Regions from separate parts of the Paenibacillus riograndensis SBR5 genome, predicted to be linked through region 2. Evidence: riboswitches for the same ligand, from Rfam matches in the RefSeq annotation. Region 2 holds a riboswitch; the other holds the start of a gene.
The links. Region 2 has a riboswitch for cyclic di-AMP ahead of PRIO_RS13265 (alpha/beta fold hydrolase). Riboswitches for the same ligand answer to the same signal wherever they lie in the genome.

Region 1: linked by a shared signal. The riboswitch ahead of PRIO_RS00140 (resuscitation-promoting factor) and the one ahead of PRIO_RS13265 (alpha/beta fold hydrolase) in region 2 are both predicted to bind cyclic di-AMP.

What each region holds. Positions count from the first base shown of each region.
Region 1 covers NZ_LN831776.1:27,359-42,523, reverse strand. Annotated here, with positions in the region: gene mfd (transcription-repair coupling factor) at 1-1,122, opposite strand, end outside; gene PRIO_RS00205 (anti-sigma-F factor Fin) at 1,260-1,490, opposite strand; gene pth (aminoacyl-tRNA hydrolase) at 1,579-2,139, opposite strand; gene PRIO_RS00195 (hypothetical protein) at 2,232-2,432, shown strand; gene PRIO_RS00190 (ribose-phosphate diphosphokinase) at 2,566-3,519, opposite strand; gene glmU (bifunctional UDP-N-acetylglucosamine diphosphorylase/glucosamine-1-phosphate N-acetyltransferase GlmU) at 3,609-5,009, opposite strand; gene spoVG (septation regulator SpoVG) at 5,175-5,462, opposite strand; gene purR (pur operon repressor) at 5,671-6,498, opposite strand; gene ispE (4-(cytidine 5'-diphospho)-2-C-methyl-D-erythritol kinase) at 6,603-7,457, opposite strand; gene PRIO_RS00165 (small, acid-soluble spore protein, alpha/beta type) at 7,631-7,810, opposite strand; gene veg (biofilm formation stimulator Veg) at 7,943-8,218, opposite strand; gene yabG (sporulation peptidase YabG) at 8,478-9,380, opposite strand; gene rsmA (16S rRNA (adenine(1518)-N(6)/adenine(1519)-N(6))-dimethyltransferase RsmA) at 9,450-10,334, opposite strand; gene rnmV (ribonuclease M5) at 10,331-10,882, opposite strand; gene PRIO_RS00140 (resuscitation-promoting factor) at 11,061-12,221, opposite strand; cyclic di-AMP (ydaO/yuaA leader) riboswitch at 12,511-12,738, opposite strand; gene PRIO_RS00135 (TatD family hydrolase) at 12,938-13,708, opposite strand; gene PRIO_RS00130 (HD domain-containing protein) at 13,763-15,046, opposite strand.
Region 2 covers NZ_LN831776.1:3,236,781-3,251,945, forward strand. Annotated here, with positions in the region: gene dhaK (dihydroxyacetone kinase subunit DhaK) at 216-1,976, opposite strand; gene PRIO_RS13215 (glycerol dehydrogenase) at 1,984-3,117, opposite strand; gene PRIO_RS13220 (AraC family transcriptional regulator) at 3,394-4,449, shown strand; gene PRIO_RS13225 (MarR family winged helix-turn-helix transcriptional regulator) at 4,591-5,013, shown strand; gene PRIO_RS13230 (NAD(P)H-dependent oxidoreductase) at 5,311-5,892, shown strand; gene PRIO_RS13235 (Na+/H+ antiporter subunit A) at 6,169-9,069, shown strand; gene PRIO_RS13240 (Na(+)/H(+) antiporter subunit C) at 9,071-9,406, shown strand; gene PRIO_RS13245 (Na+/H+ antiporter subunit D) at 9,403-10,878, shown strand; gene PRIO_RS13250 (Na+/H+ antiporter subunit E) at 10,885-11,364, shown strand; gene PRIO_RS13255 (Na(+)/H(+) antiporter subunit F1) at 11,361-11,654, shown strand; gene mnhG (monovalent cation/H(+) antiporter subunit G) at 11,638-12,009, shown strand; cyclic di-AMP (ydaO/yuaA leader) riboswitch at 12,033-12,190, shown strand; gene PRIO_RS13265 (alpha/beta fold hydrolase) at 12,198-13,025, shown strand; gene PRIO_RS13270 (LTA synthase family protein) at 13,263-15,131, shown strand.

The DNA.
Region 1 (15,165 bases), 3.2 Mb from region 2:
GATATGCGGAACCTGGCGCAGGAAAATCGACATGAACAGGCTCTGGAACGGCCGCTGATACATAACGGCATCGCTCTCGACAGAAAGCTGCAGGTCAGGCAGTGTTTTTCCGTTTTGCAGCAGATGCAGGTTCCATTCCGACTCATCCCGCTCAAGCTGCTTCGCGGTTTCCAGCAGCCGGGCCGGTTCATCGAGTACCAGAAGCGTATCCTGTGCCATGTAATCGTACAGATGGGTACGTTCAGGATATAGAAGGCTGATATATTTATAGATTTCCGGAAAATAAGTGCCCTCGCGGAGCATTTCCAGCTCGCGTCCCATTTCCTCGCGCAAGCGCAGCTTGGCCTGGCGGTCGGTCATCTTTTCGAGCTGCCGCTCCAGCATGGCCGCAGCCTCAGAAGAAGCAGAATCCAGGCGAATCTGATCGGCAATAATTTCTTTGGCAGGTGTGATCTTCACGCTGCGCACCTTGTCGATGGAGCGCTGGTCCTGCGGATCAAAGGTACGGATCGAGTCCACCTCATCATCAAACAGCTCCACCCGGTAGGCCAGGGGAGAAGTCATGGGGAAGAAATCAATAATACCGCCCCGGACGCTGAGTTCGCCGCGGTTCTCTACCCGTTCAACCCGTTCGTAGCCCATTTCGATCATAGACATCAGGAAATCATCAAGCACGAGCGTTCCATCCTGCGAAAGGGTCAGTTCAGCCCCAGCCATCACATGCGGGGAAGGAAGCAGGCGGCGGACGCCGGAGTAGGGAACTACGACTACGCCACGGAAGCCTTGGGCGCACTTGGTCAGCACATCAATCCGCTGAGCCAGTGTCTCAGGGCTGGAGACGGCCGCTTCAGCGGCTACCAGCTCGTTAGCGGGATAGAGCAGCACGCGGTCCGGGGAAAGCGCTTCCTGTAAATCCTCGGCCATCTTCTGGGCCGAGAACATATTATGAGTCACTATAAGCAGCGGACGCCCCGTTTCTTCATGAAGCGCCGCCAGCATAATTTGCCTGGCCGAACCGGACAAGCCCGAGATGAGCTGCTCCTTCATGCCTGCAGCAACACCGCGGGTAACGGACTGAAAATCGGGATCTTTGGAAAATGCTTCTATAATACCTTGTAACAACAGGCGCACCTCTCTTACTAAACAGGCTGGCACTGCCCCGAAGGGCAGATGCCACCTATTATTATTAGAATCGAAAACAAGCCTTAGCGATAAGGCCAAGGCTTGCGGAAGACAATAGAGACTGCCGCTTCCCACTTTTACTGAAGCGGACTGGCCAGCAGACTGAGCTCAGGGTTATTATCCAAGGCTTCCTTGCAGTAATCGCAGGTCACCTTTACCGTAATCTCGCCGTCTGAATCATACGCTATGATATCTCTGCGCTCCGCAGGGGTCAAGGAATGAAGGCCCAACTGCATTTCTGTAACATCGCTTCTCTGAATGCTTCCCAGAAAAGTCCGGCAGTGCCTGCATACGTAGTTTATTGCCATCTATATGCCTCCTGAAGATAGTATATACCTTCAGTATGCCCCGCGTGACTTGGCTTTAGCCTTAAGGGAATGTTGCATCATCTTGCAATTAGCCGTTGAATTTGGCCATAGTCTGCTCAAACGTATGCTTCAGACTGAACTCTAATGCTGAACCGGTATCCTGAATCATCTTCTCCAGTTTATCTCCATCCTTCTTGGGAAAGGTGGAGAGCACGTAGTCAACGATGGCAAAGCCGGGTTCCGGGCGGGATATCCCCATCCGCACACGGTTGAAGCTTTGGGTACCGGTATGCTGTATGATCGATTTGATTCCGTTATGGCCGCCGGCGCTTCCTTGATACCGCAGCCGGATTTTACCCAATTCCGTATCCAAATCATCATATACCACAATCATATCCTCAAGCTGCACCTTGTAATAATCCATATAGGCGCGGACAGCTTCCCCGGAAAGATTCATAAATGTCATCGGTTTGATGAGGACGGTCTTAACCCCGTCAATCACACCTTCGCCGATAACAGACTTGCATTTGTTCTGATTAAACACTATGCCGTGTCTGGCCGCCAGTTCGTCCAGAGCCATAAAGCCGACATTATGTTTCGTTTTGGCATACTGCGGTCCGGGATTTCCGAGTCCGATAATCCATTTCATGAGGGGGGCTATCCTTTCCACGCTTGTCTCCTCGGCAGAGACGTTCCGTTTTTGGTACAATAACTGTATATTCCGAAGACAGGTGATGAAACATGCTACAACAAGGCGAAATCTTAACACTTCTGCGCCACTTTCAGTACCATATCCAGAATGCTGTGCCTGTTGAGGTATATAGAGGCAGCGTGTATGTTGACATCGGTATGGTGACCGCCGTGGATGAAGGCTTTGTCGAGCTGCAGGGGACCCTGTATAACCGCAGCCTGTTCACCTTCATCTCGCGTCCAGGGTACTAAACAGCGGCGCCGCATTACGCCGACAAGGGTTACATCTTCCTCGCGAAAGGTGTAACCCTTTTTTCTTCCCGCTGGAACGGAAGCCGCCTCGTTTAGAGAGCGGGGAAGCCGTTTCCACTTGATATCTGCCAGTCTATTCGATCTCGAACAATTTGCTGATCGACAGCTCTTCATGAACGCGGATAATGGCCTCGCCCATGAGCGGAGCTACGGATAGAACCTTCAACTTGGAGGTCGGATTGTTGCTGCGAATTGGAATGGTATCCGTCACGATAATTTCTTTGATTGGAGAGTTTTCCAGACGTTCATGCGCAGGGCCGGATAATACAGGATGGGTACAGCAGGCGTATACTTCCTTCACGCCGCCTTCCATCAGGGCATTGGCACCAAGCACGATGGTTCCGGCTGTGTCGATGATATCATCGATCAGAATCGCTGTTTTGCCCTCGATGTTACCGATGATATTCATGACTTCACTGACATTCGGCTCCGGACGGCGTTTGTCGATAATCGCCAGCGGTGCATTCAGGAAATCAGCCAGCTTTCTTGCCCGCACAACGCCGCCATGGTCAGGAGACACGACCACAGGGTTCTGAATCTGCTTGGAGCGGAAATATTGGGCCAGAATCGGAACACCCAGCAGATGATCCACCGGAATATCGAAGAAGCCTTGAATCTGCATCGCGTGAAGGTCCATAGTAATGACGCGGTGTGCCCCTGCTTTTTCAATCAGGTTCGCTACCAGCTTGGCCGTAATTGGATCACGGGAACGGGCCTTGCGGTCTTGGCGCGCATACCCGTAATAGGGAATAACCACATTGATGCTCTTTGCGGAGGCGCGCTTGAGCGCGTCGACCATAACCAGAAGCTCCATAAGATTATCGTTAACCGGACCACAGGTGGACTGCACAATGTATACATGACAGCCGCGGACGCTCTCTGACAGCTTAACCTGAATTTCTCCGTCGCTGAAGCTGGTGGTATGGGATTCCCCCATGGGAATACCGATATAATCAGCGATTTGACTAGCCAGCTTGGGATTGGAATTGCAGGTGAAAATCTTGAGTTTGGAATCACAATAAGTCATAAAATATAAACCCTCCGTGACGGAATTTAACTTCCAAGTGGCGCCGGCGCGGATTTGCGGGTCCGTCCGACGCTTTGGCTTCTGGCGCTCTACGATGGACTCGACTGGTCTTTCTTTGCTTTGGCCCGGGCACGGATTTTCTCAGCATACCCTGGCTTGTTTTCCTGTCTTACTCTGGCAATGGCCAGATCATTCTCCGAAACCGAACGTGTGATAGTCGAACCTGCAACAACAAAGGCCCCTTTGCCCACTGTAACCGGAGCCACAAGGTTCACATTGCTGCCGATAAAGGCATCATCGCCAATCTCGGTTCTGGATTTATTATAGCCGTCATAATTGACGGTAATTGCACCGCAGCCCACATTAACATTCTTGCCAACTGTTGCATCGCCAACATAGCTTAAGTGCGATACTTTGGAGCCATCGCCAATGCTGGCATTCTTGATTTCCACGAAATCGCCGATTTTGACCTCTTCGCCAAGCACAGCGCCTGGCCGCAAATAGGCAAACGGCCCAACAGAGGTGCGTGCACCAACCTGTGCCTGATTCAGCACGGAGTGCTTAACTTCAGCACCGTTCATGATCACACAATTCTCAATCTCACTGGAAGGTCCGATGATGCAATCTTCTCCGATTACCGTCTTCCCTTTCAGGACAGTTCCCGGATAGAGTGTAGTGTCTGCTCCAATCACCACATCAGCTGCGATATAGGTTGAAGCAGGGTCAATAATGGTCACACCATTCAGCATATGCTGGCGGTTGATGCGCTGGCGCATCAGACTCTCCGCCTCCGACAAGGCCAAACGGTCATTAACGCCAATAGACTCCGCAGCATCATGAGCCTGATATCCCAGAACGATATCCCCCTGTGCCCGGAGTATGCCGATAACATCGGTCAAATAATATTCCTGCTGGTTGTTGCTGTTCGTGACCTTGTCCAGAGCTGCGAACAGCTTGGCGTTATCAAAACAATAAGTCCCTGTATTGATCTCGTTCACAGCAGCTTCCTCAGGAGTGCAATCCTTCTGCTCCACAATCTTCTGTACGCCGCCATCTTCGCCGCGTATAATTCTTCCATAGCCTGCAGGCTGATCCATGACCGCCGTAAGTACGGTTGCGGCCGCGCTCTGGCCTTCATGCAAGGCCATTAGCCCTTCCAGCGTTTCTGCAGTTACGAGCGGCGTATCTCCGCAGATCACAATGGTTGTGCCTGCTTCACCGCCGAGAAGGTCCTTTGCCTGCTTCACGGCATGGCCTGTGCCCAGCTGAGTTTCCTGAAGCACATACTCCGCGTCCTGGCCTACATAAGCTTTCACTTTCTCTGCGCCATGACCGACAACTACAACAGTGCGCTGGCATCCGGTCGCTTTTACTGTATCAAGTACATGCCCAACCATCGGTTTGCCGCAGACGGGGTGCAGCACTTTGTATAATTTAGATTTCATGCGCTTGCCTTGACCTGCAGCAAGTACAACAGCCATTCTTTTCAAGAATGCCAACCTCCTACTTCTTTAGCTCACTACTGAATATATCTCATTCCGGGCAAAAAGAAAAGAGAACCATGAAGGCATGGTTCCCTTTTCTTCGAACCCCAATAAAAAACGGCATGGCCTTCAGCCGCCCAGACGAGGGCAGCCGTCCTTCAGAGTCAGCCCTTAGGCTCCCTCTTCAATGACCTCTTCTTCTTCAGTAGCGGCGCGATCATACTCGGCCAGAACCGCAGATTGAATCTTCTCGCGTGTTCCCGAAGAAATCGGGTGTGCGATATCGCGGAATTCCCCATCCGGTGTACGCTTGCTGGGCATTGCAACGAACATCCCGTTATTACCGTCGATAACGCGAATGTCATGAACAACAAACTCGTTATCAATTGTAATGGATGCGATTGCTTTCATTCTCCCCTCAGAGTTAACGCGGCGGAGTCTGACATCCGTAATTTGCATGTGTGTGTTCACCACCTTTTTCCATCAGAGACTTGGTGTATAATTCCACACAGCAAAGCGAATTCCTTCTTTTGGATTCCAAAAAATGGCTGATTAAGAAGATTATTTTTGCCGTACCATCGTTTTCGACACATTTCGTGAAGTTCTCTGTGTTTTCCTCATGGATTCGACATTTTAGCCTATCCTAGAGATTTGGGTTATCTCCCGATTAGAAAACGAAATAATTCCCCGGATGTGCAGATATCCGCCGTCCTTTGGAATCGACCTCGCTCAGCTTTACGAGGGAGACATAGTCATGCAGCAGACGTTCCTCATTTTCCACTGCACCGGATTCTACCAGTACCCCGACACCGGCAACCTCGGCATTGAATTCACCCAGCAGATCAACCATGCCGCGTACAGTGCCGCCAGCCTTCATGAAGTCATCCACAATCAGCACTCTGGACTTCTCCCGGAGCGCCCGTCTGGACAATGACATGGTGTGAATGCTCTTATGTGATCCCGAGACATAGTTGATGCTCACCGCCGAGCCTTCCGTAACCTGGTGGTCGCGGCGCACCAGCACTACCGGCAGCCCCAGCTGCGCAGCCGTGGCATAGGCCAGAGGAATCCCCTTGGTCTCTACTGTCATTACCACATCAATCTCTACTCCATAGAAGGCTGTTGCAATAATCTTGCCGGCTTGCTCCATTAAGGATGGAAGACCAAGCAAATCTGACATATACAAATAACCGCCAGGCAGGATCCGGTCGCTTTGTTCAAGCTGCCCGCACAGGCCGTCCACGAAGGCAAGCGCCATGTCAGTAGGCATCCGCGGAATATAGCGCACTCCCCCGGCCGCACCGGCCAGTGTCTGCAGTTCTCCCATGCCTTCGCCTTCAAATACCTCTTTTATAATAGCCAAATCTTCACTGATGGATGACTTTGCTGCTCCATATCGGTCTGCAAATGTAGACAGCGGCAAAAGATCATGCGGTTTCTCAAGCAAAAATTGGGTCATATCTACCAAACGTTGGCTTCTTTTAAGTTTTTTCACGGAATGCTCCTCGCCAAAACCGAATATTATTAAAAATAATATCACTTTTGTACGGATTTATACAAGCATGGTAATCTTCCAGGCCCTTTCCGGACAGCGCTCACTTAGCTCAGTGAACGTACGGCGTATACTTCTTTGCAAAAACCGCGCAGCCCGTTATAGATTCTGGCCACCTTGGATTGCTTCGACACTAGGCCGAACACCGTTGGCCCGCTGCCGGACATGAGCACCCCATCGGCACCCAGCTTCACCATGGCTTCCTTCAGCTGCTGCACCTCCGGGTGCAGCTTCAGGGTCACATCCTCCAGCACGTTGCCCAGACCCGCGCAGACGGCCGCGAAGTCGCCTGCTTCGATGGCAGCCTGCATCCGGGACGCAGACGGATGCACCGCTATGCTGTTCGCGCGTACGCGTCCGTACACCTCAGCCGTCGATACATTGATCGGCGGCTTGGCCAGGACGACCCAGCACTGCGGCGGACTCTGGATCGGAGTCAGCCGTTCGCCTCTGCCCGTGGCCAGGGCAGTGCCGCCCGTGACGCAGAACGGGACGTCCGAGCCCAGCTCGGCGCCCAGTTCCTGCAGCTCCTGTGCCGGGATGCCCAGGCGCCAGAGCCGGTTCAGGCCGCGCAGCGTAGCCGCGGCATCACTGCTGCCGCCGGCGAGGCCGGCAGCGACCGGGATTCTTTTGTCCAGATGGATATGTACACCGCTCTTCACATTGTAACGGTCTTTAATAAGCCTGGCCGCCTGGAATGCCAGGTTCTTCTCGTCCAGTGGAATATAACCGGCCTGGCTTGAGATAATAATGGAGTCCCGCTTCAGCTCGGACAGCTCCAAACGGTCCGCCAGATCGACCATAGTCATGATCATTTCCACCTCATGGAACCCATCCGCGCGCTTGCTAAGCACATCCAGCATCAGATTAATTTTGGCCGGCGCTTTTTCATACATTTTCAAGGCGTTCACCCACCTTCACTTTTCCCGTAAAAACAACTTAACATATTATATGAGAAACTCGTAACGAAGTCCATTAAGATATATAAATCATATTTTAACAAAAGTTCGGAGCATGCCGAAAGAGGGTGCTGCCGTCCCGGCAACACCCCTCGTCCAACTGTTTACTGCAAAACCTATTCCGACCTCCGCGCTGCCTCTTCGGCGAGCTGAATGGCCCTTTTTACCATATTGCCAGCATCCTTCGCCCGGATTCCGCCCCAGCCTTCGCGTTCAACAGTCTCATAAAAACCCAGTTCTTTGGCCAGCTCCGTCTTCAGCTCTTCTGACATCATGCCCCGTTTTCTGCGGCTCATTAACGGAATTCCTCCTTAAAAAAAATGGATGACGAGATTGTTGCTGCTTTAGTATGCTGCCAAGACGCGGCGGCCATTCAGGCAAGATCAAACAAAAAACAGCCTCCCTCGCGGGAGACTGCCCAAAAACCATTAAGCTTTAATATACATAATCCGCATCTGCCCGTCATCTTCACACACTGTGATTTCCACAGATTCCGTAAGGATGTCAGCGTAGCTGTAGGAGACTCGCTTGAAGGTTTGCTGCTCCTGATCCAGTTTGACAATAAATACAGAAGGGTACGTTTCTTCCAGGACACCGGTGCGTTCAACGGTCTTCCGACGGCCACCGTTTGCACGCAACGTGATCTTATGACCGACGTGAGCTTCGAGACTGCGTTTAATTTCCAACAGCGCGTTATTAGCCATTGCCTGACGACCACCTCTTTCCTTGTCCATTATACAACTTTCTATAGACATTGTCAAATTAAATAAATAATTATAGATGATGACAAAAACGTTGTCAACGGATTTTTTTTAGCGGGGTCCAATGCTGGCTTTAATCCCTTGTTAGCGGTAACAGTTAAGCAAAGTGAAGAAACCCCCTAGACCGCCAACGATCCGCCCTTAAACAAAAAAGCCCCACCAAAGTGGGACTTTCCCGGATGTATAATCCGTTAACCGGCCGCTACATCATTACCGAAGGTGCTACCTTCAGGGTAGACAGGTTCTGCAGGCGGGGCATACCGATGCGGAAACTGCCACGGGTCTCGATTCCCCCCATGCCCTGGCTGCCGCTGATGGTATTGTTCAATACATCTCCCAGGCTGACAGAGTCGCGTATAGAGGTGAAAGATGCTTTTGCCGCTATATATACCGGGTCCAGGGCGTGGATTAATATTCTCCCGGGGGAGCTGGCAAAGTTAGCCCCTGCACCCAGCAGGGCTTCGAAATGCGACTGGCAGGCTCCCGCCACAATCGTCAGCGTGTCAAAATTGCGCTCATATTCCCTCGCAACCTTAACCGCGGTGACAAAGTTCTGCGAATTTTTATAGCTGTTCAGGCTGTAAAGATCGTAAGTATGCTGCTGCTTAAGCACTCCGTCATGTCCGGTAATCACCACGATATCCGGACGCACATGCGGCAGCAGCCGGTATAACGTTTCGGCCATCTTCGATTCGTGGACATGATGGCCCTCTGCGGGAATCCGCAGCTGCTCGTATAGACTAAGGCTCTTCTTCAAGTAAAGGGCATCCCCGTCGAGGTGAAGCACTTTTCCCGGTACCTCAAAGTATGCTGCTTCCTTGGGGGACTGGGGCCATACCCCGGTGAGGCTCTCTCCGCTGCGCTGGCTCTGCTCCTGCCGGTCTTTACGCAGTTTGGTCAGCGATTCTGTTGCTTTAATCTGCGCCTGCTGCCCCCGCTCCGTAATACGGGTGGGAGGCACCTGAACCAAGTCGTCCAGGGGGGCATCCGCCAACAGGCGGAATTCAGTGCCTTTGATTACGGCCCCGTTCTGCACAATATTCTCCACCCGGAACGTTACATCGCCACCGTAAGATTTGCGAACGACCAAGTCTCCTAAATTCATTTCAAACACCACCTCTATCCCATCGTATGGGCAAAGGCCCCGGTTGGTTCTTAATCGGCGGTGATTTGCTTACACAATCCCGGCAGCAAGGAGCACAGCGCTTAACCGGGCATACTCCTCAAGGCTAAGTGTTTCCCCGCGGCGGCTTGGCTCAATTCCGGCTGCAGCGAGCAGGGACTCCAGCCGCTCCCGCCCCTCTTCCGGAAAGAACCGGGCCTTGAGGTTATTGGCAATCGTCTTGCGCCGCTGGGTGAAGGAAGCCTGTACGACCTCAAAGAAATGTTTTTCATCCGCAACCTCTACCGGCGGGCGTTCCCTCACCTTAAGACGGATAACCGCCGACTCCACGTTAGGCTGTGGAATGAATACCGTACGCGGTACGATACAGACCAGTTCAGGTTCGCTGTAGTACTGCACGGCGATGCTGAGACTGCCATATTCCTTGCCGCCCGGGGAAGCTGCCATGCGTTCAGCAACCTCCTTCTGGATCATTACAACGATGTTATCCAGGGGCAGCTTCTCTTCCAGCAGCTTCATGAGTATAGGTGTGGTCACATAATAAGGCAAATTGGCCACTACACTAACTCGCTCGACTGCGGCAAAATCCTCGGCAAACAGCTCCTGCAAGTTCACCTTCAGCACATCATCGTTACGGATGGTAACATGCGGATAAGAGGCCAGAACATCCCGCAGAATCGGAATCAGCCTCCGGTCGATCTCCACTGCCGTTACAGCTCCGGCTGTTGCGGCCAGCCTTTCGGTCAAAGCGCCGATGCCCGGTCCAATCTCCAATGCACCGGCGGCTTGATCCAGGCCTGCAGCATCCACAATTTTGTCCAGAATATTCTGGTCAATCAGAAAGTTCTGGCCCAGGCTTTTCTTGAATGAGAACCCGTACCGCTGAATGATTTCCTTGGTGCGTGCCGGGGATGAGATATTGTTGTTCCCGCTCATGAGGTAATGCCTCCCTGATCAATTTGCGCGAGAGCAATCGAAAATTCCTCCCGTGTAATGCCGAACATCGCCAGCCGCTTGTATAATTGCTTGCCGTTGCAGTAGCCGATCCCGAGCAGATTGCCAAGCGCCATTCTCCGCTCTGCTGCCCGCGGATGCACCATCATCCCCGCTGCCATCAGGTCTTCCATCCCAATCAGGGCCGGAGCGCCCTCAAAGGAGGTATGCACATGCTCAAGCGCATGGCGGATTGCCTCCGGGGAGGCATTTTCCACTCCTATGTCACCTTTCCGGGTAGCATCTTTTTCGGGAATGAACGCATGCTTGCAGCCAGGCACCTTGGAAGAGACAATCTTCCGGATGCGTTCGCCCGCATGATCAGGATCCGTAAGGATTATAACCCCTCTGCGTTCCATAGCGAGCGCAATCTTGGCGATGACCTTGCGGTCGACTGCCGATCCGCCGGTCTCGATAGTATCGGCTTCTACAGCCCGCTTTATGGCAACGGTGTCGCTTTTGCCTTCTACAACGATTAATTCCTTGATCATTTTTGTACTCCTTACTCTGCAACGCAAAAAGAAGAGGATTCGCTCCCCTTCTTTTTGGCTAAAGAATGTATAAGTGATGAGCGGCAGCTCTGTAATTCCACGCTCAGATTTCTGAGAATTCCTTAAGTGCTACCCTCACTATATCTTATATACCGCTAATTTGCAAAGCAGCCGCCACTTAGTTCAGTTCTGGCTTCACAGGCCCTATCACATAAATCGTGCGTGATTTCCGGCCAAAGTTACGGGCATGGCTCAGTGATTCATAATACACATCCACCTTGTTGCCTTTAATGGCGCCGCCGGTATCCTCTGCACGGCGAAACCCAAGTCCCTCAATGTACACCCACCAGCCGATAGGGATTACGCTCGGATCCACAGCAATGGTCCGCCCTTCCGTTACGCGTGTGCCGGAAGCTGTACGGGTACCAATACCCGGCTCTTCCGATGAATAAGCCGTCATGGATACATTTCTGATCATTCTCTTGTACTCAAAATCTACGCCTGCTTTACTGGCAACATTGTTGCTTTTTGCGCTCACTTTGGATGTTTTAGAAGTAGTTGCTGATTTAGAAGTCGCAGTAGCGGCTACAACAGGTTTTGGAAGCGGTTTGGTACCAATGGCAATGATCTTGTCTTTGGTGACCGTCTGCACTTCCTTGCCAACCATACGCATGGATGCCAGCTCGCCATCTTGGTAGATTTTCTCGATGTGCTGGATCATTACGCCCGGCTTGCCCGCTTGTGCAACTCTTACGGTTCCCTTGGTCAGGGAGGGGTCTGCGGTTTTAATGACACGGAAAGGCAAAGCTGTTGTCCGCTGTACCACTTGCTTGTTGATCCGGACAATTTTGACTTCCATGTCTGCAGAAACTGCGGTGCCTAGCGAAGGGTAAATCTTGTCATAGCTTTCCAGGCCAATGCCCAGTTTGTCAATCGCCTGACCGATTGTATCTTCGGTCGTGTACAACGTTTTGGTGGTCCCGTCCGTAGTGATCTTAATCGCCTGCGCACGGTTGATGACGACACGGTCTCCGTCCTTTATTTCATCACTAAGGCCAATAGATAATGCATCATGCGGCTGCAGCGAAATTTGTTCCTTTGCCAGCACATCGCTGACCAGCGCGTCCCGCGTCTCCAGCGTTTGTACCTTCCCGTCTATTACTAAAGTTATTTCTTTAATGCTTCGACCGTGTACGTACAGCAGAATTACCAGCGCGATAACAATTGAGGCCGCGCCTGCAAGCGAAAGTATGCGGGGATTCACTTGCTTCCACCGAAATGCGAAAGACCTGCTGGATGATTGCGAATCATGGGATACTTCTGGTTGGAATACGCCCACTCTCTCCATCCTCCTTACATAGCCCCGTCGTCCAAGTTGTATAACAAAGGTGACTTCATCACTTCTGACGAAACTAGGTTTGAGATTACACAGGATACGCCCGCATTGCTTTAGCGTTTCCTGCTCATGGATCGCCTGCTCGGCATAACTGCTCCAGATACCTGTTATATAACAGTATGCCGGGAACATTCGCATTATTCAAAAACAAAAAAAGCCCGAAAAGAGTTCACAGAGGACTCTTTCGTGGCTCTCCGGTGTCAGAATACGCGGGAATGTTTATGCACGAGGTTTCCTCTCTTACTTGCGCTTACGGGGTTAGCTGTCGGGTTCGGGCATAAGAGAGACGCCCTATCTCAGGTCACCCGCTCACGGCGGTTGCCCTCAAATTCACCCCAAAGACCACGTAAAGAAATCAAATAACGTCTGCGGCATTTCTGTGTTGTACTCATGTACGGACATGCGGCAGAGCATTATTGGTTCCCCCGTTCTCCATACGGAGACTCAGCGAGACGATCCATGAATTTGGTGACTGTCACAATAACAACAGCTCACTTCACTGAAAAGATGATATCCTGTTTTGATGCATGTTGTAAAGGAGCATTCAACCACGTTTACGCAAAAAAATGATTAAAATATTGTAATAATCAGCTGTTTCTATGTTAAAAAAGTTTAATATATCGGCTATACTTCTTTTTTCGCCGCTTTTACTCCCGTTTTCAGACAATCCCAAATCGTTCCAGGGCGTTCGCATACGTGATTTCAGCTAATTCCTGTAAATCAATCCCTTTTATTTCCGCAGCAGCCTCAGCCACAAGCTTCACATAGGCACTCTCATTTCGCTTCCCCCGGAAGGGGTGCGGCGTCAGATATGGAGAGTCCGTTTCGATCAAAAGCCGGTCCATTGGAGTCTGGGCCAGCACCTCTTTTGGCACCCTTGCATTCTTAAAAGTTACAGGTCCCCCAAAGGACAAATGAAAGCCCAAATCAAGGCACATTTTGGCCGTTTCCCAGCTCCCGGAGAAGGAATGCATAACCCCGCCGATTTCATTCGCCTTCTCTTCACGCAAGATCCGCACTACATCCTCGTGGGCATCCCGGTTATGAATACAGATAGGCATTTTTAGTTCACGGGCCAAACCGATCTGTTTGCGGAATACCTCGTGCTGCACCTCTTTTGGGGAGGTATCCCAATAATAATCCAGTCCGATTTCTCCGATGGCCACCACCTTTTTATGGCTGCACAGGGAAGCGATCCAGTCCATATCCCCCTCTTTCATGTCAATAGCGTCTACGGGATGCCAGCCGACAGCTGCATAAATATAATCATACGTCTCCGCCAATTTCATTGTCGTTGGGATCGTTTCCCGGTTAAATCCAATGTTAATCATCTTGCTGACCCCAGCCTCTAACGCGCGGGCAATGACCCCGGCACGATCCTCGTCGAATTGTGGGGCATCCAGATGAGTATGTGTGTCGAACAAACGCATGCAACAACATCCTTTCAGGCTTGATTTCTATAATGAATTCCAGAAATTTTTGTATTATTTTGCAAAGATCCCGCCAATGGAAACAGGCAGCCGGGTAAGTGCCTTCTGCAGCTTATCCTGCGGAAAATACAGGTGATACCTGCCGCGGTGGATACCGCTGATCGAACGTACAATATCAGATACCTCAGAGATTTCGCGCAGCTTATCATGGCGGTCAAGCAGCAAAATCTGCTTGCTGTCAAAACCCTCTCCCGGACGGAACACATCGTAGGGCAGATCTGTCGGATAATCGATTTCCAGGTCGTAATCCGGATGCAGTCCGGCACCGGCAAAACTGCGGCGAATTTCGTCAATAGTCTCTGAATCGAGATGATCCATCTCCACATATTTATACAGTTTACGATGAATAAAACGGCTGCACAAGTTAGCCAGTATTTCATCGTCTTCCAGCGTCCACTGCATAAAGGCTGTTTGGACCAGGGCCTCGTCCAGGAGTAAATATTGCTCTACATTGATCTCGCCGCCGAACAAATCGCTGAGCGGATTGATCATAAAACGGAAAGAGTAGCCTTCCTGGAAAAGCTCTTTCGCCCTCCGGAAAATCTGCCTTAAAATTATTTCCGAACTGCGTGTAACCGGATGGAAGTAAACCTGCCAATACATCTGGTAACGTGACATCAAGTAATCCTCAATGGCATGCATACCCGATTCTTTTACGACAACACGGCCATTATAGGGCCGCAGCATTCGCAGAATACGGTCAATATCGATGGTCCCATAATTCACACCGGTATAATACGCATCCCGCAGCAAATAATCCATACGATCCGCATCCAGAGGGCCTGACACCAGGTTGACAACAATCTCATGTTCATACGTTTTGGCAATCACAGATGCAACCTTTTGCGGGAAATCCTCACCTGCTTCACGTAAAATCGCTGTAATTTCCGTGTTCTCCTGTATAATTCTGCAGGTCCAGTCCTCATGATTCATTTCAAAAGCTTCTTCTATAGAATGGGAGAAAGGGCCATGTCCCAAGTCATGCAGAAGTGCTGCACATAAAGTCAGCAGACTTTCCTCCGGCATCCAATCCTTATAACCGCTTCGCTCAAATTGGGAGATGATTCTTCTGGTAATTTCATAAACACCCAATGAATGGGAAAAACGGCTGTGCTCCGCCCCATGAAAAGTCAGGTAGGAGGTGCCGAGCTGGCGGATCCGCCGCAGACGCTGAAATTCCCTGGTATTGATTAATCGCCAGATCATCGTGTCCTGGACATGAATATAATTGTGAACCGGGTCTTTAAAAACCTTTTCTTCCGTCAGCAGCTGCTTCATAAGATCAACTCCTTCAAATAATAGGATTAGGAATCGGCTGAAATAAGGGGTATAATAGTATATATTCTCGTACTTTGTCGAATAATGGCGTTTTAACGATTTACAAATCGACAAATTCC
Region 2 (15,165 bases):
GAGCCGTTCTCCAGGGAACCCTAGAACAAAAAACGGCTGTGCGTCCCGTGGAGGACGGCACAGCCGTTTTTTTTCAAAATATAAGAATTTATATGTTTCACGTTATAAATTATCCTTCTATTTCTCGTTGAAACGGGTACCTGAAAGCGATACTTTGTATCGCTGCTTCGGAAGCATAGGCTCCTAATAAGGACGGCGTAGCCGTTTCTACTTGCTTACCGAACAGCTTCCGCCAGTGCCGTGAAGATGACGCCGAGCGCGTAGGCTCCGGCATCCGGGTAGCCGATGCTGCGTTCGCCGACGGCTCCCGCCCGGCCCATCCGGGCGACGATGCCCTCCGTGCTTTTGGCACCTTGAACGGCGGCTTGGGCGGCCTTGGTGAATGCCGTATGCAGCGTGTCTTTCTGCGCTGCACTGCTCTGCCACGCTTCGGCGCAGGGAACGAGGGCGTCAATCAGCGTCTTGTCGCCGACAACGGCTCCCCGGCCGAAGGAACGCTCGCCGGTATCTTGAATCCCTTTGACGGCGGCGGACAGCATGTCAGCGACTTCCTGAATGAATAGGGAAGTCTTATTTCCTGCGGATTTGCCTGCTGCCCGGAACGCGGAGCCCCAGATCGGGCCCGATGCGCCGCCGCAGTGCTCCATAATAATCAGCGAGCAGGCCTGCAGGAAGCTGCCGGTGTCCGTGGCGTGATTCTGAAGCAGATCATGCCACTCGCTCTTGAGCTGCTTGAAGCCTTTAGCCACACTCATGCCGAAATCCCCGTCTCCGGCATGGGCGTCCAGCTCGCAGAACGGCACCTCGTTCGTGATAATCACTTCACTCATCTGGTCAACGAGATAGATGATGTTGGCTGTCGACAGGCGTTCGTCCCGGATCACCGCATGGGCGGGGTCAGTTTCGTTGGTATAGCTAACCTCGCCGGACTCCGCCTGCCGTTCCAAAGGATCGGCATAAAGAATAGGTTCGAGAGGTCCTGTAATTCTCAGGGCCGGTGTATCACACGGGGCGGCCAGCCATTGGTTCAGCTCATCGTCAAGCTTCAGGAGAGTTACGGAGGCTCCGGCCATATCGATGCTGGTCATATAGTTGCCTACGAGCGTGCGGCGGACCGTTATGCCGCGTTCCGACAGCTCCCGCATAACAGCGTGGTTCAGAACGTACAATTCCTGCAGCGGCGTTGCCCCGAAGCCGTTGACGAGCACGGCCACCTCCTGGCCCGCTGCCCCGCCAAGCTGGAGACTGTTCAGCAGAGCGGATGTCATGCGTCCGGCAAGCTCGCCGGCACTGACCACCTTTTCTCTGCGGATACCCGGCTCCCCGTGGATGCCGACGCCATATTCCATTTCATCCTCCGCAAGCTGGAAGGTGGGGGTGCCTTTGGCCGGAACCGTACAGGAGGTAAAAGCAAAGCCGATGCTGCGCACCCGGTCGGCCGCATGCTGGGCTGCGCGTTTCACTTCTTCCAGGGACAGGCCGGCCTCTGCTGCGGCCCCGGCGACCTTGTGCACGAACAGGGTTCCGGCCACACCGCGTCTGCCGACAGTATACAGGCTGTCTTCTACCGCGATATCGTCCTCTACCTTCACGTAGTCGACGGCAATGCCGTCTTCCCGGGCAAGCTGCGCCGCGTTCTGGAAGTTCATCATATCGCCGCTGTAATTTTTGATGATCAGCAGGGCGCCCTTGCTGCCCGCAGTGCTGCGGAGGGCCTGGTATACCTGGATCTGGGAAGGGGAGGCGAAGACATCCCCGCACACCGCGGCATCCAGCATGCCCTGGCCCACAAAGCCTGCATGGGCGGGCTCATGTCCGCTGCCGCCGCCGCTGATCAGGGTGACCTTGTCCCCGTTGAGCGCTTTTTTGGCGATGATCTTGTATTTGCGGTCAAAAGCCAGCTCCGGATGGGCCATCACCATGCCGCTGCCCATTTCGCGGACTAAGGTTTCCGGCTGATTGATTATCTTTTTCATAGTGCGTTTACACCTTGCCTTTCTTGAAGGCATGACCCAACTGGTCGGCAACGGTAATCGCTGCGGCGACTGCTTCCGGTGTCACCGGGAACGGCATCGAGTGGATTGATTCCTCCGGAATGCAGGCTTTGCGGGCCACTTCCAGCAGCTCTTCCCTGGTGATCGAGTGGACGCCGATATCAGCCAGGCACACAGGAAGGCCTACGGAAGCGCAGAAAGCAAGCACTTCCTGGATTTCACGGCTGTCCGCATTCTCCAGCACCAGCTGGGCCAAGGTACTGAAGGCCACTTTCTCGCCATGGTAATAATGATGGCTGCCTTCCAGAACCGTCAGTCCGTTGTGGATGGCATGGGCTGCGGCAAGTCCGCTGCTCTCAAAACCGAGGCCGGACAGCAGGATGTTGGTTTCGATAATGTTTTCCAGTGCCGGGGTCACAACATTCTGATCGCAGGCCAGCTTGGCCTTGACGCCATCCTCTAGCAGGGTTTCGTAGCATACGCGGGCCAGCGCAAGCGCGGCCTTGGTTCCTTTGGCTTCTTGGCTCACGCCTTCGCGCACACCGCAGGGAAGCCCGGCATTGACATTGGAGAAGGATCGCGCAGTGGCCCGGGCTTCAAAATAGGTGGACAAAGCGTCCCCCATGCCGGACACCAGGAATCGGGTAGGGGCTTCAGCGATGATGGTTGTATCGATCATGACCACGGAGGGGCTTTGCTTGAAATAAGCATAGTCGTCAAAAGCGCCTTCCGGTGTATAGAGGACCGCAGAATGGCTGGTAGGAGCGTCCGTTGCCGCAATAGTGGGAACGATGATCAAGGCATCGCCTTCGGCTACGCATTTTGCCGTGTCGATGGCTTTGCCTCCCCCGAGGCCAATCGTACAGGCACAAGCATGTTCACGGGCCAAGGCCTGCAGCCTGGCCACTTCCTGGCGGGAGCATTCTCCCTGGAAATTTCCCGTAATCAGGGTAATACCGAACTTGCTGCTGGTGGCATCCAGCTTGGCCTTGACCCGCTGCACATCATCGGGGTGGGCAATCAGCAGGGCGGAGTCTCCGAAGGTCTTCACAAAATACCCCAGGTTAAGCAGCTCGTCTTCCCCCTGAATATATTTGGTCGGGCTGATGAACACTTTTCTCATGGCTTTTTCCTCCTAAAAGTTTTGTAAGCTTAACTTCCTGAATACACTTCGTACAAAACTCGCTTCGGAAGCATACGCTAAGTTTTGTGAGCCTATCCTCATTATAGACACGGGCTAAATTAGATGCATGGAAGGAAATTGACAGATTTAAGCGTTTTCAGATCGTAAATTTTTGTCATCCGCCAGAAAAATATAATTATCTTGTTCTCTTATGCCTGGTTTCGCTATAATTCAGTATAGAACAGGCATATTTGCCGGGGATGGAGACAAACGGCTATGATGTTATCCAAATATGATCTGAAGTCGATTATTGATCTTGAGAAATGGCAGGCTTTGCAGGATTCACTGTCCCTCGTCACACAAATGGCGATCATTACCGTCGATTACAAAGGAGTTCCGGTTACCCGGCACAGCCGCTGCCAAGCCTTCTGCCAGGCGGTACGCCAGGATGCCGAGCTGTCCTCCTACTGCCAGAAATGTGATGCGCGCGGCGGACTGGAGGCGGTCCGGCTGAATGAACCTTATGTGTATTTATGCCACTTCAGCATTCTGGATATAGCTATACCCATTACGGTGGACAATCAATATGTCGGAGCTGTGATGGCAGGGCAGGTCCGGCTTGCGGACAATGACGGATCACGGCTGGAGCAGATTGTAACCCGCCCGGCAACACCGGAGAGCGCCGGGACATTCGCAGCATTAAGGCAGGAGTATGAGCAGCTGCCCGTTATGCCGTATGCTCAAGTGGTCACCATCGCCGAAATGCTGTCCCATCTGTGCAATTATATCGTTGAAGAAGCAAGCCGGAAAAATGAAATTATGGATTTGTACCGGCAGGCCCTCGCTGCATCACCCGTAGATATACTGCCCCACAAAACGCTGGCAGATTCGTCCTGTCCTGCACCTCAAGCGGTGCAGCAAGAGCTGTCCGATTCCGCTTCACTCATAGAAAGCGGGAACAATGCAGCGGTCATTCCAGACCTATCCGTTGTCACCTGTACAAACCCAACGCTTCAGCCGGCCTTCGATTTTATCTACAGCAACAAGCATGAGAATTTCTCTCTTGAGGCGATGGCCCGGCTCTGTCACATCAGCCCCAGTTATTTCAGCCGGTTGTTCGTGCGGGAGAGCGGAGAGAACTTCTCGGCTTATGTCTCTCGGCTCAAAATCGGACAGGCCAAGCAGCTGCTGGAAACGACCGGGCTGTCGGTTAATGAGATCAGCGATCATCTGAGTTTTTGCGATGCCGGCTATTTTATCAAAATTTTCAAAAAATACGAACAGCGCACCCCTGCAGCCTACCGCTCATTTATCAAAGGTGAGCAGGGCTAAACATGCCGTCAGCGTAGCAGAGCTTGAAGAACATTTTGCATATAGCTTCCCTTAGTGGTGAACAGCTTGTGGTTGCAGGTATACAGCAGGTCCACGGTTTCGATGCTTGATATTATATAGATATCTATGTATAATGAAGCCATGCCTAACTATAATGCATTGTCGCTCATCAGCAAGATCCGCTCAGAGGCACACAAGATGATTGTGTCAGAGCTTGAGAAACGGGGCATCGGGGATATCGTCCCTTCGCATGGAGATGTGCTGGGTCTGCTGTTTCAGCAGGATGGCTTGTCTATTAAGGAGCTTGCGAACAAAGTTCACCTCACACAGCCTACAGTAACTGTTCTTGTTAACAAATTGGAACGGCTGGGCTATGTGGACAGAATAAAAAGAGGGGAGGATAGCAGAGTTACTTTTATTAAGCTTACGGATAAGAGCCTGGCGCTGAAGCCAGCCTTCCAGGAAATATCGGATAAGCTGAATGAAGCCATATATGGAGGCCTAAATCCCGGACAGCGGGAGGACCTTGAGTTTCTATTGGAACATATATATAGAAGATTCTAATTTTTTTTGCATAAATATATAGATATCTATCTAAAATAATTGTTATATAAAGTGAATATGAGAAGCTAACAAAAGGGAAAAGGGATGGAGGGGAAGTTTGGAACTGTAGGAGCGAAAGCGTCCGCCTTTGTCTGCGGATTTCCACCGCGAAGTGCGGTAATAATCAAGAAATCTGCAGACAACAGCGGCCGGAAGTCCAAACATTCTCCGTAGTCCCGACGAAGTCCCTAATGTAAATATCTTAAGTTCACTCTTTATATGCTGTTCAACCAAACAATATACTCGGAGGTAATCAAAATGAAACATCTAGTCGTGTATGCCCATCCCAATGCAGAGAGCTTTAATCATGCCATTATGGAGACAACTGTCCAGGCATTGAAGAAGAAGGGCCATGAAGTCGTTGTACGGGATTTGTACGCTCTTGATTTCCAGCCTGTGCTCAAGCCCGAGGATACTGCAGCAATGCGCAGCGGACAGACGCCCGCGGATATTGTTACAGAACAGAAATTTATTGCTGAAGCGGATGTCGTGACTTTTATTTACCCGATCTGGTGGACAGGGCTGCCAGCCATTCTCAAAGGTTACGTGGACCGGGTATTTTCTTACGGTTTCGCATATGCTTATGGGGAAACTGGGGTAGATAAGCTGCTTACAGGCAAAAAAGGATTTATTATCAATACACACGGCACACCAAAAGAGATCTATGATCAAATCGGAATGACCGCAGGGCTCAAAATTACATCGGATAGCGGGATTTTCGGCTTTACGGGCATTGAAATGGTGGAGCATTTGCTGTTTGGCAGCATCCCTTCAGCCGGACAGGCCGCTCTGGATGAAATTCTGGTCCAGGTTGAGGAAACCGTAACCTCGTTATTCTAACTACAGTCATGCAACAAATCCACTATTGTTATCCCAAATGAAGACTACGGATTTCAAGTTCAATCTATATTCTATGTAATAACCTTCCGGGAAAAAGGGGATATTACAGGTGTTATGTACATAACGCTTGTGGCGGTGAAGCCAACGGCTGACCCGCTTGTTCCTTTACAATCTTCCCGGTAGCCTATATAATCAATGTAATTGTATATGGATTTACCCGGAGGAGCCTGCCAACAGCGGGCTCTTTTTGTGTTTTTTTATGGGAATTTAAGGCAGATGATGACTGATTTGAAAGAGGGGGAGTGCGAAGCTGTGCTGCATGCTGCAATCTTAATACCATTTCTGCTGGCTGTTCTGATCCCGCTCGTCAAGCGTATTCCGCGTCTTCACGCTGGGTGGGCGGTGCTGCCTGCTCCTATGGCTCTTTTTGTGTATTTCCTGCTGCAGATCCGGTCCGTTCAATCCGGGGAAAATACTGTGGCCACGGTAGCGTGGATGCCTTCGCTGGGGATTGATATTACCCTGGTGCTGGATGGGCTGAGCCTGCTGTTCGCCCTGCTGATTACAGGGATGGGAGCTTTGGTAGTTTTATATTCGATTTATTATCTGGAAAAGCGGATGGAATCCATCCATAACTTCTACATGTATCTGCTTATGTTCATGGGAGCCATGCTGGGAGTCACGCTGTCTGACAACTTAATGGTGCTCTACGGGTTCTGGGAACTGACCAGTATTACGTCCTTCCTGCTGATTGCCTTCTGGCACCGCCGGGAGAGATCGCGCTACGGAGCGCTCAAGTCGATGCTGATCACCGTGTTTGGCGGACTGGCGATGTTTGCCGGGTTCAACCTGCTGTATGTGATGAGCGGAACCTACAGTATCAGGGAGATTACCCTGCAAGCCGGCGGGCTGTCCCTGGAACCGGTGTTCATTCCGGCTATGCTGCTGATTCTGCTGGGAGCGTTCACCAAATCCGCGCAATTTCCGTTTCACATCTGGCTTCCCGATGCCATGGAGGCACCGACTCCGGTCAGCGCCTATCTTCATTCAGCGACGATGGTCAAGGCGGGGCTGTATCTGGTGGCACGGCTGACGCCCGTTTTCGCCGGACAGTCCGAATGGTTCTGGCTGGTCTCCGTGTGCGGACTGGTCACACTGCTATATGGCTCGTTCAAAGCCATTAAGCAAACCGATCTGAAGGCGATGCTCGCCTTTTCTACAGTTAGCCAGCTGGGTTTGATCATGTGCCTGCTGGGACTGGGCTCGGCGGCGGCCTTCTTTTCAGGCACAGAAGAGTCTGTATTCTATGCTATGGCTACTGCGGCGGCTGTCTTTCATCTGATCAACCATGCGGTGTTCAAGGGAACCCTGTTTATGGTAGTTGGCATTGTAGACCACGAGACGAATACGAGGGATCTGCGCAAGCTGGGCGGATTAATGTCCCTGATGCCGGTTACCTTCTCCGTGGCGCTCATCGGCGCCTTGTCCATGGCCGGGCTTCCGCCGTTCAGCGGCTTCCTCAGCAAAGAGATGTTTTTTACCGCTGTGCTTGATATCCGGGAGCTGCATGTATGGAGTACACAGTTCTGGCTGCTGTTGTTTCCGGTTCTTGCCTGGATAGCAAGCGTATTTACCTTTGTATACAGCATGATCCTGGTCTTCCGGACGTTCACCGGCAAGCTGCAGCCGGAGAAGCTGGACAAAGTGCCGCATGAAGCGCCGCCGGGGCTATTATTTTCCCCAGTGCTGCTAGTTTCCCTGGCGGTGATCTTCGCCTTTTTCCCGGACCTCTTAAGCTCCTCCTTAATTGAGCCGGCAGTAGCTTCGATTCAATACGGGCTGCTGCCGCCGGAGGAAAACCTTCATGTTCCGATCCATTTCTGGCATGGCTGGACTCCGGAAATCTTCATGACCCTTGGGGTGATCGCTACCGGAACGCTTCTATACAGAGGCTATAACAAACTGCGGATACTGGACCGTAAGCAGAACGGGCAGGATTACCTTAACCGCATATATGATATGGGCATTCGCGCACTGGAAAGCGGATCAGCACGCTTCACCAACCTCTATATGACCGGCAGCAACCGGCATTATCTGCTGTACATTTTCGGGTTCTTCATCATTGCCCTGGGGAGTACGCTGCTTGGAGCGCAGGGGATAACCCTGGGCATGGCGGACTACGCTCCGGTATCGATATACGAAGCGGCTGTGGTTGCGGTCATGCTGGCAGCAGCCTTTGCCGTGCCTTTTGCCAAGTCGAGAGTAAATGCCATTCTGTTCACAGGTGCGGCCGGATACATGGTGACCCTGCTGTTTGTGATCTTCCGTGCGCCAGACCTTGCCTTGACGCAGATGATTGTGGAGACGGTGTCGGTGATTCTGTTCCTGCTGTGTTTCAGATATTTGCCGAAGCTGAAGCGGGAGAAGGAGAAAGAGAAAGCATCCTTTAAATGGACGAATCTCATTATAGCTGCGGGAGCCGGCCTGACGATGACACTGATTGCACTGGCGGCGATGGGCAGCAGCCCGTTTGCGCCGGTCGCGGATTTTTTCCTCAAAGAAAGCTATTCCCTGGCTGGCGGCAAAAATGTAGTAAATGTCATTCTGGTAGATTTCAGGGGCTTCGATACGCTGTTTGAAATCATGGTTCTCGGCATAGCGTCCCTTGGCATTTATGCTCTGGTTCATCTGAGAATCGAGCCAGGGACAGTCCGACCAGCGGCGAAGAATAAACCGGCTGCCTATCTGTTTCCGCTGCGCAGCAATGATGTGATTCTGCGGACGATGTCCAAAATGATTGTAGTGATCATCCTTACCTTCTCGCTGTATTTGTTTTTTGCCGGACATAATCATCCCGGTGGAGGTTTTATCGGCGCTTTGATGACATCTTCCGGACTGATTCTGATGGCGATTTCGCTGGGCATGGATACGGTCCGCAAATTTCTCCCGGTCAATTACCGCATCCTCACGGCTGTGGGGCTGCTGACCGCAATTCTGACAGCGGCAGGCTCTTTTGCTTTTGGCGCACCGTTTCTGAGCCATTCCTTCGGGCATTTTGATCTGCCGCTGCTTGGAGATACGGAGCTTGCGACAGCGGTTCTCTTCGATCTGGGAGTATATCTGGCAGTCATCGGCGTGACCATGAACATTATTTTTAGCATAGGAGGGGATGAGTGAAATGGAATGGATGATGGCACTGGCGGTTGGCATTTTATTTACGGTCGGCGTGTATCTGATTTTGTCCAAAACCCTGCTGCGGATTGTACTCGGTACTTCCCTGCTTACGCATGGCGTCCATCTGCTTCTCCTGACTATGGCCGGACTAAAAAAAGGGGCAGCTCCCGTATTAGGCGGCAAGGCGGATGCCTACGCAGACCCGCTGCCGCAGGCGCTGATTCTGACGTCCATCGTGATCAGCTTCGGGGTTACGGCGTTCTTCTTCGTGCTGGCCTACCGTGCGTACCAGGCTCACGGGACCGATGAAATGGATAACGTCCGGGAGGAGGAGCAATGAATAATCTCTTGGTCATGCCGGTTCTGATCCCCCTGTGTACGGCTGTTCTATTGATGTTTCTGAAAGAGCAGGTGCTGGTGCAGCGGTGGATAAGCACCCTGGGCGGAATTCTGAATCTTGTTGTGTCGGTTATGCTGGCCGCACGCATCCATCATGAGGGCATACAAACCTTGCACATGGGGGGCTGGGCTCCGCCTTATGGCATTGTGTTTGTAGGAGACATGTTTGCAGCACTGCTGGTATTGACGGCGTCGGTGGTGAGCCTGGGGATTCTGCTGTATTCCTTCACCAGCATCGGTGCGGAGCGGGAAAGATTCTATTACTATACTTTTTTTCATTTTCTGCTCGCAGGCGTATACGGTTCTTTTCTGACGGGTGACATCTTCAATCTGTTTGTATTCTTCGAAGTGATGCTGATCTCGTCCTACGCACTCCTATCCCTGGGCGGTACGAAGCGGCAGCTTCGGGAAACCACTAAATATCTGTTGATTAATATTGTGTCTTCAGCGCTTTTTGTAGCCGCAGTCGCTTACCTGTATGCAGCGGCGGGCACACTGAATATGGCTCATTTGTCCCAGCGCATTGCCGAGGCCGGGCAGGGCGGTGTCCTGAATGTGGTCGCTGTACTGTTCCTGATCGTCTTTGCGCTGAAGGCCGGGCTGTTCCTGTTCTTCTGGCTTCCCGGCTCTTACAGTGCGCCGCCAGCCGCAGTCCGGGCCTTATTCGGAGCGCTGCTGACCAAAGTGGGGATGTACGCCATTATCCGGACTTTTACACTTATCTTTGCCGGAGATCCTGATTTTACGAACGGCTGGATCGCCTGGATGGCGGCGGCTACAATGGTTCTGGGCGCACTGGGGGCCGTGGCTTATAGTGATATCCCCCGCATCCTCAACTACAACGTCATTGTCAGTATGGGTTTTGTGGCATTCGGATTGTCGGCGGGAACACCGGATGCATTGGATGGTGCGGTCTTTTATCTGCTGCACGATATGCTGGGCAAGGCCCTCATGTTCGTTCTCGGAGGGTTGATGATTGCCGCTGCCGGTACGGACCGGCTTGAGCGTATGGGGGGACTGATCCGGCGTTATCCGCTGCTGGGCTGGAGTTTTTTCGCGCTGGCACTGGCACTTGCCGGTATCCCTCCCTTCAGCGGCTTTCCCGGCAAAGTGCTGATCATCCGGGGAGGACTGGATGCAGGAATGCTGACATTATCCCTCATCGGGCTGGGTTCCAGCCTGCTCGTGCTGTACTCGCTGATCAAGGTGTTCAGACTGGCCTTCTGGGGCAATACGCCGGACACGGAACCGCCCAAGATTAATCTAAAAAGCGGGACGGCGGTGGCCGCCGGACTCCTCGTTCTGGTCATCCTGATGGGCCTTGGAACAGAGCGGGTGAATACCTATGTATCACAGGCAGGGGATGTGCTTGGTTCTCCCGGTCTGTATATCGAAGCTGTATTGAAGGAGTAGATGAAGATGGCTGTTCAAATCTTATTAAACCTGATGACTGCGTTTCTGTGGATGATGCTGAGCGGCGACGGGTCAGGCTCAGGCTTTGTAATCGGCTATCTGCTGGGCTGCGGAATTCTGCTGGTGCTGCGCAGGTTCCTCCCTGAACCTTTATATTTGAAACGGGTGTGGTCCATAGTGAAGCTGCTGGCGCTGTTTCTGCGGGAACTGGTCTGGTCCAGCTTTGCGGTCATCCGGCAAATCCTCAGTCCCAAACTGGCGGTCCGCCCGGGCATCTTCGCTTATGAAACTGCACTCCGGTCCGACTTTGAGGTCACCTTGCTCTCCTGCCTGATCTGTCTGACACCGGGGACACTAACGCTGGAAGTGTCGGGCAGCGGCCGGACCCTCTATATTCACGCTATGGATATTGAGGATGCCGGCCAGCTCTCCCGCCAGATCGAAGGAACCTTTGAAAAAGCAATAATGGAGGTGACCCGGCTATGATTCCGCTATTGCTTAATATTGCGCTGACGATCCTGGCACTGGCCATGCTGGCCTGCCTGTACAGGCTGATTCAAGGACCGACCCGTTCAGACCGGGTTGCTGCGCTGGATACGATCGGCATTCATCTGCTGGCCGTGATCGCGGTGCTGGGCATGCAGCAGAGGACAGAGGATTATTTTGATATGGTGCTTGTGATCGGAATTCTGACGTTTATCGGAACGGCGGCTTTAGCCAGGTATATTGAAAGAGACGCGGTTATGGAGCATGGAGGTGATAAGCTTGATCGGTGAGCTGCTAATTGCGATACTGGTATTGCTGGGCGCATTGATATGTGGGCTTAGCGCGTTTGGATTGGTCCGGCTCCCCGATGTTTATTTACGTTCCCATGCCGCCACCAAAAGTGCTACACTGGGTGTATTGTGTGTGCTGACAGGAGCCTTTCTGTTTTTTTACTTCTATATAGAAGTAGTCAGCATCAAGCTGCTAATCGCGATTGTATTCGTCTTCATCACTTCTCCGGTTGCAGGGCATCTGAACGGCCGGGCGGCTTACCGCTCGGGTGTGCCATTATGGAAGGGCAGTGTGCAGGATGATCTGAAGCCGGTGCTCGAAAAGAATAAGACGAAGCAGGATGACTCGCAGTAAAAATAATAGTAAACTAAAGAATATTGTCTTTTTCGCTGAATTCTGTAAAAGAAGCGGGGGAACCACCGCGTGTGCAGTTTTGCAACTGCCATGCCAAGGGGTGAATCTCGAACATTCGAGTAGGGCTACTCTTCAGGCCCGAATCCGTCAGCTAACCCCGTAAGCGTAGAAGAGAGGAGACGAATGGATTGCCGCAAATTCTGCTAAATGGAACTACTATCTACTACGAAACCTATGGTACAGGAGTGCCGGTTGTTTTTATTCATGATCACCTGACCTCGCATCATCTGTTTGAGCCGCAAATTGAGTATTTTCGTGACCGTGTTCAAGTGATTGTTATGGATCTGAGAGGGAACGGGTTGTCCGGAAAAATGGATGTCGAGGTTCACCGCATTCTGGATACCCAGTGTGAGGATTTGAAGGAGCTGCTCCGCCGTCTGGGGCTGCTGAGTGTGATTCTCGTCGCAAGCTCCGGAGGGGGTGTGCTGGCCCAGAAATTCGCTGTGCAGAACCCGGAGCTGGTGCGTGCGCTGGTGCTGGTGGACAACTGTTCGAGCGGACATGATTCCACGATAAATAATCGGATATGGGGAATTGTTGAGAGATGCTCATGGATGTCGTATTATTTGCCGCCTGAGCTGCTTTTGCGCTCCCTGAGAATCGCCTATAACAAATGGCTGCCCGCTTATCATATCCTCCGGAATGAGCTGCTGCATAAACGGCCAACCGAAGGGATCAAACAGCGGATTGCCCTGCGCCAGATTGACATTCTTGCCTATGCGGCCAAGCTGCAGGTTCCTGTGCTGTGTGTAACGGGAAGCCAGAATGAGTGGAGACTGGCGCAGGCGAGCAAGAACGCCTCCATGCTGCCATCGGCGCAGCTCGTGGTGCTGGATGATGCCATGTACCCCAGCCATCTGTGCCAGCCGCAGCATTTTAACCGCCTGCTGTTAAATTTCCTGATCGACCAGCATGCCATTCATCAGCGGGCTGACGGGCTGGAGGGCGGCGGATGACTCAGCTCCTTACCGCTGTCCAGCCATGCATAGGCCAACCGCAAAAAAACGGCAGTCCGGAACATCATGTGATGTTTTTGGGCTTCCGTTTTTTTGGTGCGCATATATAATTAGCAGTGTGTTTTTATTTCTGCAAATAGGTTGATAACCTATGTACTTTGTGATTTAATGCAGTAGGGGATTGATAACACGAGCGGGGCAGTCCATCATTTTTTTTGAAAGGAAATGAATTGTTTCATGAAGAAATCATTGAATAGCATTTTAAACCGGCCGATTCTATTATTCACCTTCGTGCTGCTGCTCAAAAGCGCCGTGGCCTGGTTTGTCGTGTTCAGCGACGGTCCGAACTGGAGTATGGTCTTCACCGAAATTCCCTTTTTCATCATTGTGTTCAGTCTGATTGAATGGCTGTCCTCCAAACGGAAGATTCTGTACTACATGATTGCGAATTTGTTCATCACGGTGATTTATTTTGCCGTCCTGATGTATTACAAATATTATGGTGTGATTGCGACCTATCATGCACTGCAGCAAGCGGATAAGGTTACTAAGGTCGGAGAGAGCACCTATTCCCTGATTACGCCGTATTATCTGTTTATTTTTGTGGATATCGTCTTTTTCCTGTTCTTTATGTTCCGGCCCAAATATATTGCCAAATGGAAGGAGAGAGGCACATACCGCATCAGCCGCCCAGTCCTGCTTACCGTGGCCGCCGTTTCGCTCGCGCTGTGCTTCTTCAATATCTGGCCTAACCATGCGAGCATGAACGAGATCAAAAAAGCGGAGAGCATGGGGATTCTGAACTATGAAGTCTACACGCTGTTTGCAGACAGCACGGAGAAGGAAGAGCTTATAGACAGCAAGGAGATTACCCAACAGGCCGTGGATACGGTTAAAGGGGTTCAACCCCCGCAGCAGCCGCAGTACGCCGGGGCCGACAAGGGCAAAAACCTGATTATCGTGCAGATGGAATCGTTCCAGAACTTTCTGATCGGACTGACCATTGACGGGCAGGAGATCACGCCGAACATCAACAAGCTGGCGCACAGCAATACGTACTTCAATAATTTTTACACCAATGCGGGCCAGGGGACGACCTCGGATGCCGAGTTCGTGGTGAACTCCTCATTTTATGTGCCCAAGAATGAACCGGCAACGTCATCGCCTTATATGAACAAATCCGTGCCCAGCCTGCCGAAGCTGCTGAGTGCGAACGGTTATTTTACAGCTACTTTTCACACCAACAGTGTGGAATTCTGGAACCGCAAGGCCCTGTACCAGGCGATAGGCTTTGACAAGTATTATGACCAGAGCTTCTATGGCGATGATGATCATATCGCATTCGGATCTTCGGATGAGGTGCTGTTCGCCAAAACGGTACCGGAGCTGGCCGCACTTGACGCCAAGGATCAGCCGTTCTATGCGATGGTCATTTCCATGAGCGCCCACCATCCGTTCCGCATCCCCGGGGAGAAGTTCAAGATGAAGCTGCCGGAGCGCTTAGAAGGTACGCTGCTGGGGGATTATATTCAAGCCCAGAATTATGCCGACTATGCGATGGGGCAGTTTCTGGAGGACCTGAAGACCAGTGGACTGTGGGATGACAGCCTGATTGTGTTTTACGGAGATCATCAAGGTGTGCCGATGTACACCCTGGGTGAGGATGAGAAGGCTCTGCTGCAAGAAATGATCGGACATGAGTACGGTTATACGGATATGTTCAATATTCCGTTCATCGTCCACTCGCCGGGCGGCTCTCTGCCTGCGGTTGTGGACCGGACGGGCGGACAGATTGATATTCTGCCGACAGTATCCAATTTGCTGGGCGTGCCGCTGCAGAATCAGCTGCATTTCGGGGAGGATCTGCTCAACTCGGCATCGAACCTGATCCCGTTCAGACATTTCCTGCCTACAGGCTCCTTTGTGAATAATACGAGCATTTATCTGACGGGGAATGATTACGCGGATGGAAGCAACTATAGTCTAAGCGATAATTCGGTCGTCCAGGGCGGCTCTACAGAAGCGCAGTTCGAAGCTGCGGAGCGGCTGCTGAACATGTCGAACAGCTATCTGCTGCAATTGCCGGACCGGCCGGACCAGCAGTAATCCCGAAACAGTAAGTATGGGGCTTGCCCTGTGC